DNA from 3 places in the Eubacterium sp. AM05-23 genome. Region 3 is predicted to be linked to each of the others. Evidence: riboswitches for the same ligand, from Rfam matches in the RefSeq annotation. Region 3 holds a riboswitch; each other region holds the start of a gene.

Region 1 (3,277 bases), on a different contig from region 3:
TTTGATTGTGATTTTCATCAGACCAACCGCTCTTTCTGTTCTTTTACAATTAAGTAGATAAACACCGGCACCCCAATAAAGGAGACCACAATGCCCACCGGGATGATCACCGGCGAAACCACCACCCGGCCCACGGTATCCGCCGCGATAAGCAGAATGGCGCCGGAGAGGGCAGTGAGCGGGATGAGCGCGCGGTAGTCGCCGCCGATTAGAAGCCTGGCGATATGCGGGGCCACCAGCCCCACAAAGCCGATCACCCCTGTAAAGCTGACGATGGCCGATGAGATGAGCGTGACCGCAATGCCCGAAAACAGCCGCAGCCGCATGACATTCACGCCCAGCGCCACCGCACTTTCGTCCCCGGTGGACAAGAGGTTGTAATGCCAGGCAAAACGGACGATAAACGGAAAAATCAAAAGCAGAATCACCGAGACCACGATAATCTGCTCCCAGGTGATCTCCGAAAGGCTGCCAAAGGTCCAGTGGACAATGGCGGACAGCTGCTGCTCGTTGGCCACATACTGCATGCTGGCGTTCAGGGCTGAAAAGAAATAGTTGAGGGCAATGCCGATCAGGATGATCGTGGTCTTGCCCATGCCCTTGGCCGAGGCGATGCCGTACACCATGGCGGCACAGATAAAGGCGAACACAAAGGCCATCACGACAGTGCCTACCTGATTGCTGCCAAAGGGCATAAACCCGAAAATAATGGCCAGTGAAGCCCCAAAGGCCGCGGCGTTCGAGAGCCCGGTGGTAAAGGGGCTCGCCATCTTATTGCCCGTGATGGCCTGCATGACCAGCCCGCTGATGCCCAGGCCGATACCGGAAACCAGCGCCATGGTAATGCGCGGCAGGCGCAGCTGCATGAGCACTGTGAGCTCGGTCTGGTTCAGAGCCGTCGCACCCATAAAATGGCCGCCGGGCAGCAGGGTCGCGAATACCCGCCCTACAGTCACGTTGGCGACGCCGACAAAGCAGCTGGAAAAAGCAGCAATGATCAAAAGGATCACTGCTGCCAGCATCAGCGCCGCTCTTTTTTTATGATAGGCCTTTAATGACTGCTGCTTTTCCATCGCTATTGGTGCTTAACCTGGAAAACATGCCCTTCTACCGGATCGACCCCCTGAATTTCCATCCATTCGTCAAAGATGGCGTCAGGGTCAACATCCTTCATCTGTTCAGGGTATAACCATTTCGCGGTATAAACCGTCCCGATCATTTTGCCCAGTCCGCCGGCGCAGAAGCCAGTGGTCACATAGAAGTTGTCATTCTGGACCGCCTTTAAATCGGACCAGCCTGCACGGCTCAGCATTTCGCTGGAGATGGTGCTGTAGTCCTCCGCTGTCGGCGGCGTGTAGACGCCGGTATTCTTGAGCGCCGGGCCAGAGGAGGTTTTGATGATGAGGTCCGGGTCCTCCATCAGAATCTTTTCCGGGTCAATGGTCTTGCCGGTAATGGTGGGGTCGCCAAAAATATTCACAGCCCCGGCATTTAAAAGCATGCTGTTCCAGCCGTCATTGCTGGTCCCTGGTATACAGGTGGTATTCGGGTCGCCGTATTCCCAGTACACCTTTTTAGTGCCTTTGACGTCCTTAATTTTTTCGGCCACCATGTCCATGTTATCCTGGTAAAATTTGGTGAGCTTTTCGGCTTCCTTTTCCTTGCCGAACAGCTTGCCTAAAATCTCAATTTCCTTGGGCAGCTCAGCGTTGTTATAGCCAGATACCACCACCACCTGAATGCCGAAGGGCTCCAGTTTTTTGATGTCTTCCTCCCAGGTTCCGTTGTCCGGAGTAATGAGCACCTGAGCGCCCAGCTCGGCGATCTTTTCATAGTTCAGCTCGCTCTGGCCCTTGCCGATGACATTATCCGGGTCGAACTGGCCCCAGTACACACGGTCCTGAGCGGTGTTCTTATCCACAGCCACCACCTTGTCGATGGCGCCAATCCCTCGGATCAGCTCCGAATTGTAGCGGTTGGCCACCACCACCTTTTCAAGGGGCTGGGGAATGGTTACCTCACGGCCCGTATCGTCCACGACGGTAATGCTCTCCGCCTTTGCTGAATCCCCGCTCTGGCTGCAGCCGGCAAATACCGGAACCAGCAGAAGCAGCGCGCACACAAGCGCAATGATTTTCTTTCTCATTTTTCCCTCCATTAAAAATAAAATTTATGTCAAATCCTCGCGGATATCAACATCTTTCCATAAAACAGGCTCCCTGACTTTTCGGCAAATAAAAAAACCGATAAGCACTCTGCTCATCGGTCCCATTTTCCGAGATTTCGTTTGTTCAAACACGCCGCTGCATAATCCCCCTGCACGCATTTCTTCTTTAAGGCAGGTCTCCTGGCTTACAGCTCGTCCGCGGCCTGCCTTCCCGGATCGCTCCAGTGGCTTTCAGGCTTTGTCCCTGTTTACAGTGATGGGTTCGCACCGGATTCGCACCGGTTTCCCTATTCTCTTATTGCTAAGCACCTCAAAGGCTATTCAATTTTTATCATTATACCTGCTTCTATTATACTTGTCAATATGCAATCGAACCGATTTATTTTCGGACGATAAGGCTCCAGTGCGCGCTGTAATACTGCGGCTCCTCTGGGTTATAGACACAGGATTCTTTCAGGCTGTCCTCAAGGCACCAGGCTTTAAAGAAATGTTTGATGTCTTCCAGGTCCACATAGAGGTGGGGCACGCCCGTCTCCGTATCGCTCTTTTCCGAGAGCAGGGTGTTGGCGTCAACGCGCCGGCGGCTGTCTGCCTGCCGGTAGCCGTAGGTGCTTTTGGAGATGAGCGTGAGGAACAGCTCGCCCCCAGGCTTTAACACCCGGCGGATTTCCGCCAGGGCGGCCTGAAAGCCCGGAATATCCGTATGGTAGATGACATTGTAGGCCATGGCGCAGTCAAAGGTGTTGTCCTCAAAAGGCAGGTCCAGCATATCGGCCACGCAGGCCGTGAGGGGGATCCCCTCCTCCCCGGCCCATTTTCTGGTGTGCTCGACGCCGTACGCAGACAGGTCGGCGGCGGTGACCTCAAAGCCCTTTTTCGCCATATAAACCGCGTGCCGCCCCAGGCCACAGCCCAGGTCCAGAAAGCGCAGGAAGCCCTTCGCCTGCCACCGCTCCGCGAGATAGGGACTCTCCACACAGGGGATGAGCCAGTAATCCGACTGGTTTTTCTCCCAGTTCCATGCCTTTGATTTCATTTTTTCCTCCTTGCATATATCGGCTTAATCTATAAAATGCGAACACATCTATTTCGCCATACCGACTTTTTATA
Region 2 (3,277 bases), on a different contig from region 3:
TCACTATCAACATCTCGGTTAAAGTAATAGGCCAGGGGGCCGAGGCCCACATGGGCGTTGGCGGCTATGTCTGTCATTGAGAATCTGGCTGGATATAGTGGACCTTATAATCATACTGCCTGCAGTAGCGGTCTATTTTGGAGCCCTCGTAGCAATGCACGGTCACATCGTTCCGGTTAAAGATCCACTCGCCCATTTCATCGGGATTGTGCCTTATCTCGACCTTCTTGAGATTGGGGCAGCCGTGAAACGCCCATTTTCCAATGGTCTTAACGTTTTTGGGCAGCTTTAAAGCTGTGAGCTTTTTGCATTTTAAAAAGCCGGATTCTTCAATGACTTCCAGGCTCTCAGGCAGCTCCAGCTGCTGAAAGCTGCAATTCACAAAGGCTTCTTTACCGATATATTTTAGATTTTGCGAAAACCGGATGGATTCCAGGCTTTTGCACATGTAAAAGGTTCTGAAGGGCAGTCTTTCGATGGTGTCTGGCAGCTCGATATGCGCCAGCTTATCACAGTTGTAAAAAGCATTCTCACCGATCCGGACAAGCCTGTCCGGCAGGGTGATGCTTTCCAGGCCGCGGCAGAATTTAAAGGTGCGGTCCTTGATGGACTGGACGCCCCCTGGTATTTCAAGCGACTGTATTCTGCGGCACTCCATAAAGGCGGCCTCTCCCAAAAGCTTCAGGCTTGAGGGCAGACTGACGGCGGAAAGCATGGTGCATCCCTCGAAGGCATGGCCGCATATCTCCTTCACGGATTCTGCGATTCTGACCTCCTTCAGCTTTGTCAAATTTTTAAACGCGTTTACGCCAATCCGTTCAAAGCCTTCCGGAACATTGACACGTTTGATATTTGCCTTTGGCAGATCTTTTTTTGAAAAAGCCTCGATACGTTTTGCGCACTCACTCATCTGTTTCCTCCAAAATTTCTTCTTCTGACTGGACTTTCAGCTACATTGCTCTTATCCTTGCGGCAGAAACCTCTCATAAGTTAAAGTAATAAAACTCCTAAAACGTTTCTTTTCTTTCTATATAATCGTTTTATTCTTTAAATGGCTATTTTGTTTCTTATATTTATTTTAACGCATTAATTATATACAAAAAGTTTTGAAAGTCAATTTCAGAACCTATTGTAGTTTATTTTTACGATTTTGTCAAATAAACAAAAAGCATTTAAGATTATCCATATTTTTTTCTTATACTCTTAACTTAAACGCTCAAAATACATATAGGGGGTATGTGTATAATTATTTCTGCTCTTTTTTAAAAAAATTCAACTTTTCTTATTGACATTATGGAACAAGGTGTTATAATTAAAAGCGTAGCCGGTACACCGGCACACTTTAATGGTTTCCATCACAAACGATGGTTAAAGCATAATTGGGTGTAAATCCCAAACGGTCCCGCCACTGTGAGACGCAAGTCGAGTCAGGATGCTGATCATTAAAACTGCAATACATTTGGTTACGAGGAGATAACTGAGTGTCAGGACGAAATTATAAGGTTTCAGGATTCGTTATTTCGTACTTTCACCGCTTATCCGTCTGGTAAGCGGTTTTTTTTCGCTCTGCTGCCCTGTTGATTGAATCGTAGCCCGGTAAAATTCATTTTTAGAGGAGGTAAAAATGACAAAGAATCAAAGAAGGTTTGTCACACTGCTGGGCGCGTGGGCGCTTGTATTCGGGATTGTACCCGCCGCAAACGCAATGCACATTATGGAGGGCTACCTTCCTGTGGGGTACTGCATTGCATGGGGTGTTATCTGTATCCCCTTTTTAGCTGCTGGCTTTTTCTCTATCAAGAAAACTTTAACCGGCAACAGAAGATCCATTACGCTTCTGGCCATGGCAGGCGCTTTCATTTTCGTTATTTCATCACTGAAGATCCCTTCTGTAACAGGCAGCTGCTCCCACATGACGGGTACAGGTCTTGGGGCCATCTTATTTGGACCAAGCGCTGTCAGTATTCTTGGCATCATTGTCTTATTATTTCAGGCCATTTTGTTAGCGCACGGCGGCTTAACCACCCTTGGCGCAAACACCTTTTCAATGGCCATTGCCGGTCCCTTTGTGTCTTTCGGCATCTACAAGCTCTGCCAGAAGCTGAAGGTTAACCGCAAGATTGGCGTTTTTCTCGCCGCTGCGCTTGGGGATTTGTTCACCTACTGTATTACCAGTTTCCAGCTGGCGATGGCTTACCCATCCGAACAGGGCGGTGTGGCCGCATCGGCTGTAAAATTCCTGGGCGTCTTTGCCCCGACTCAGCTGCCCCTGGCCATTATTGAAGGGATTTTAACGGTTATTATCGTTATCGCTTTAGAAACTTACGCAAGCCCGGAACTCAAATCCATCGGCTTTTTAGCATCGGAGGAAGTGTAAAATGAGTAAAAACAAAAAATTAGTGATCGTTCTCCTGGTGATTGTCGCTTTACTGGTTGTCGTACCGCTATTCGCCCTTCAGGGCGCTGAATTCGGCGGCTCTGACGATGCAGGCAGCACAATGATTGAGGAAATTCAGGGTGGCGAATATGAGCCCTGGTTTACGCCTGTGCTTGAAACGATGATTAACGGTGAGCTTCCTGGAGAAGTGGAATCTTTGATCTTCTGTCTCCAGACGGGTATCGGCGTCGGTATACTAGCCTTCTTTATGGGCCGTTTGGTTGAACGAAAAAAACTCGGCAAGGAAGAGGCCGAGCTGTAGATACAAAAACACGCTTACAAGGCGTGTTTTTGTTTTTCACTATATTATAAATAAGAAGGTTTTTTATATCGGCTTTGCCTTTTCTGCTGCTGTCTGTACTACTGCACCCACTACCGCACTTTCCCTGTAAAATCCTCTCGCATTCCGCGTTCCTTAAACATGATCCCAATGATAACAAACCAGACTGATCTTATCCAAAGCATTAAATTTCCGCAATCTGGCGCACACGGGCCAGTCCCTTCGATACCGATGGAACAGCCAGCAGAATCATTGTCAGCGCGCCTTCCGAAAAAATATAGACCGCGTTGTACACCATCGAGTAGGGCAGCGCGCCCCATCCTTCCCAGGCCATGGAACCGAAAAACAGCCAGCCGGAAAGCACCGCAAACACATAGCGGCCACAGATACCGGCCAGGTATCCCTTTATGAGCCCATGCTTTGACTGGGTGAAAAAGCCCGACAGGCCCAACGCGCCAAAGGCAAGTATATAGTCAACCAGCACCTGAAGGGGATACAAAATATAAGGGTCTATTACCATTTGCAGAATGCCATAGGCGATTGCCGCCAAAATCCCAGTC
Region 3 (3,277 bases):
ATGATTTTTTGCGCACTTGTCCAATCCGCTTCCACATGTAACGTTTGATTGGCCGTACCAAGGTTCCGAATTTTCTGACTTGTCACCCGAAGGCTGTACAGTTGCAGTGGAGCAGTTGAGCTTTGCACTCATTCCTCTTTCCCAAGGTCGTCATATTATTAACTTGTATAGACATAACTTATCTATATGATACCTAAAGACTTCCTTAATGTCAACCCACTTCTCTCCGATTGTTATTATTTTTTGTATTGGGCGGGTTTGCTGAAAAAATCTACATTGTTTTTCCCACACTGCGCTGTAAAATAATCAATGCATCATAAGACGTAATTTGGCCGTCATGATCCATATCCGCATTGGATACGCGTTCCTCCGGTATGACATTTTTTCCAACCGAATACTGCAAAGCCAGCAGCGCATCATATGAGGTGATCTGACCGTCACCGTCCACATCTCCTAAAATTTCCGGAGATGCCTCGGTATTTAATGCCCACAGATAACCAGAGTCATTTTTATAATAAAGGGTTCCCTCCTGGTCACTGACCAGACTGGCTGTACAATACTGCGGGTTGGACGGAACGTATAAATCTCTGACGTCTGGTTCTTTATTGCCCGCAAAATCCTTAATCACCTTTACCGTACCCACAGAATTGTTCAGCGCGACATAAAGATAAACCGTCTGATTGTTTTCTGCCGTGGCATAAGCTGTGGTTAAAAGCGGCGAGGACTGGGATGGACCGTCAATATCCACAGCATAAATCAGGTTCATGGTCTTGGCGTCAAAAACATTTAACCCCCCGCGGCTGCTGATATTGCCAGCCATAACGTAGACACGTCCATTATAAACCACCGGCGTCGAGGTGACCAGGCCATTGACGTCGCCCGAGAGCACACTGCCTTTGTTAAAGCTGCCGTCCCCATTCACCGTCATGGCGTACACCTTCTGCGCGTCCTTCGCGGTAAAATAGAGCGTACCCCGAGCGGTGTCGTAGGCGACGCTGCCGCGGATATTGCTTTCTGCCTGATAGCTGTCGATCTGCTCGCCAGTCAGCTTGTTGCGCGCTTGGACAAGACCCTTTTCGTTCCCATAGACAACCGCCTGACCCACGATGGTCGCGCCAGCCCAGTAGCAGGCCGAGTCCTCATCCACCCAGGTATATTCCTGAATTTCATCGCTGCTCTCGGTATCGGTATCCGCAGAGCTGACACAGAAAAAACTGCCTTTTGTGCCGTTGCCGTTGCTGGTGCCCACATAAACATTCCCATTATCATAAATCACAGGGCAAAGAGGCTGTTGGCCGTCCCCCTTTGTACGCCACAGCGGCTTCAGCGTTTCTGCGTCAAAAGCCTGCAGAATGCCACTGTTAAGCGGCACAAAGATCTTGCCGTCTCCATAGGCCGCGTAGCTGAAATAGCCGGTATTGATAGCCATCTCCTGCTCCGCCAGTACCTTTCCCGTGTTCCGGTCCACCCGTCTCAACATTTTGCCGCCCGCGATATAAAGGTCATCTCCAACAATGATCGGCGAGCCCACGCCCAGCCCATCCGTTTTCCACTTTTCCATGACCGCCGCATCACCCGTCGGCAGCTTTGTGTCCACAATCGCCATATTGGTACTGTCTTTTCGGAAGGCCGACCAGTAGCTGGCATCGCTGACGACCTCTGTGGCGCCCGTCACCGTGTCTGCCTTGGGCAGCGGCGCCGCCCCCACGTTTCCGGAAAAGACAAACGCCCCTGCCAGAAAAACCACCGCCAGCTTAGACGCGAACTTAAATCTGCTTTTCATTTATTTCTCCTCCATTTTTGATTACTAAATGATTCCGTCCTTTTAAAGCAGCGCATACAAAAAGACCTTCCGGCCAACGCCGAAAAGGTCTAAAAAAGCAAAAAAATCCCGATTCATGCGCTCGCCCAGCTCCGCAGCAGCGTACTCTCTCAGGATTCTGACTAACCGGTAAATACCGGATCACAGCAACGGTTTTGTTGGGGATTCACACCCCATTTCCCTCATCATTTAATTTAAGCCTAATTATAGCTTAATCTGCATGATTAATCAAGTTAAAATTCACGTCTTCCTCTCTTCTTTTAACGCCATATCTCACAGTGGTCAAACTGCTGGTCCGGGTACTCGATGACCCCAAGGCCCAGCTCTCTGGCCGCAGCCGCCACCTCGTCGTAGGGCGCCCCCGGGCAGTACAGATCCGCCGCGCGGCCGCTCAGGTGCCAGGAGTTCTCAATGCCGCCCACCTCCGCGTTGCGCGTCTTGCACCGCACACCCGAGGTGATGATGATGGGCCGGTCGAAATAACACCGAAGCTGATCCACTTTTTCCAAAAGTTCCGGGTCCATCTGAGCCGGCCACCCGTCACAGTAGCCCGCGCAGTCACAGGCATATTCCTCCATTAAAAAATGTGCCGACGCCCAAGGCCCGGAAGTGAGGATGGGATCCTCCGGCAGCGGATGGTCGATCACCGTCCCGTCCCCAGGCGGCTCCCGCGTCTCCGACTCCGATAGCAAAGGCTCTGGCGACGCGTCCGGTACCGCCTCCGGCGAAAGCCTGAAGCTGGTCAGAAAAACTCAGGAGATTAGAATGAGGATTGCTACGATTAAACTTCGACTGATACGTTGGTAAAAATTTTTCAATTGGTGCTCCTTTCTTGAACGAGTTGATAGTTGACAATTGATAGTGGATAGCAGGTGATGATTTTGTCGTTCAGATTGACTTCAAAAATATGGATTTTTTCTAACAAATCCATCATCTCTTTGGTAACGCGGATCCGGTAATCTGGAAAAAGCGCTTCGGCATCCCGGATGATTGCTTCTGTTTCGAACCCACCTAGGTCCAGTATGAGGTAAAGCTTTTTTCCATATCCTGATAACACAGGCTGTAAGGCTTTCTGTATTCTTGTCCGCAATGGGGACAAATATTGTTAATCACTCTTGTTTTTGTCATTTTTTCCTCTTTTTAACTTTTTTATTTTTAATAAAAAAAGCTTCTATCCAAAATCGCATGTTTATAACGACTTTGGACAGAAGCTCTTGTTATGCTAAAGTGCTTTGTTTGCTCATCGGTCCTTTTTGGCAAGGTGCCGACGTTTCATTCTGAAGATCAGTGATCCGACTTAGATTTCGCCTTACGGTTGCGCATCAGTTTAAGTTTTTCACTCAATTTCCCTTTGAAAACAATTTCTTGTTCTCAGTTAACGCTTAAATGGCTAACGCTCTCCAGAAACATTCTATTTTTTCTGACCTTTTTACTCTCAATTACTATTCGAGCATT

What was found. A riboswitch is a leader RNA that binds a small molecule or an ion and turns the genes downstream of it on or off. The one in region 3 is predicted to bind cobalamin.
Region 1: it holds a riboswitch for cobalamin, as region 3 does, so the genes downstream of both, DW091_RS07065 (ABC transporter substrate-binding protein) here and DW091_RS19375 (PQQ-binding-like beta-propeller repeat protein) in region 3, are expected to answer to the same signal.
Region 2: it holds a riboswitch for cobalamin, as region 3 does, so the genes downstream of both, DW091_RS02090 (energy-coupling factor ABC transporter permease) here and DW091_RS19375 (PQQ-binding-like beta-propeller repeat protein) in region 3, are expected to answer to the same signal.

What each region holds. Positions count from the first base shown of each region.
Region 1 covers NZ_QUDF01000004.1:242,422-245,698, reverse strand. Annotated here, with positions in the region: gene DW091_RS07075 (ABC transporter ATP-binding protein) at 1-18, opposite strand, end outside; gene DW091_RS07070 (iron ABC transporter permease) at 18-1,073, opposite strand; gene DW091_RS07065 (ABC transporter substrate-binding protein) at 1,076-2,146, opposite strand; cobalamin riboswitch at 2,320-2,495, opposite strand; gene DW091_RS07060 (class I SAM-dependent methyltransferase) at 2,547-3,203, opposite strand.
Region 2 covers NZ_QUDF01000001.1:459,226-462,502, reverse strand. Annotated here, with positions in the region: gene DW091_RS19980 (hypothetical protein) at 1-77, opposite strand, end outside; gene DW091_RS02095 (leucine-rich repeat domain-containing protein) at 74-910, opposite strand; cobalamin riboswitch at 1,330-1,459, shown strand; gene DW091_RS02090 (energy-coupling factor ABC transporter permease) at 1,625-2,377, shown strand; gene DW091_RS02085 (energy-coupling factor ABC transporter substrate-binding protein) at 2,379-2,699, shown strand; gene DW091_RS02080 (energy-coupled thiamine transporter ThiT) at 2,902-3,277, opposite strand, start outside.
Region 3 covers NZ_QUDF01000021.1:45,806-49,082, reverse strand. Annotated here, with positions in the region: gene DW091_RS19375 (PQQ-binding-like beta-propeller repeat protein) at 272-1,783, opposite strand; cobalamin riboswitch at 1,917-2,042, opposite strand; gene DW091_RS19370 (D-Ala-D-Ala carboxypeptidase family metallohydrolase) at 2,083-2,568, opposite strand; gene DW091_RS20230 (CpXC domain-containing protein) at 2,637-2,912, opposite strand.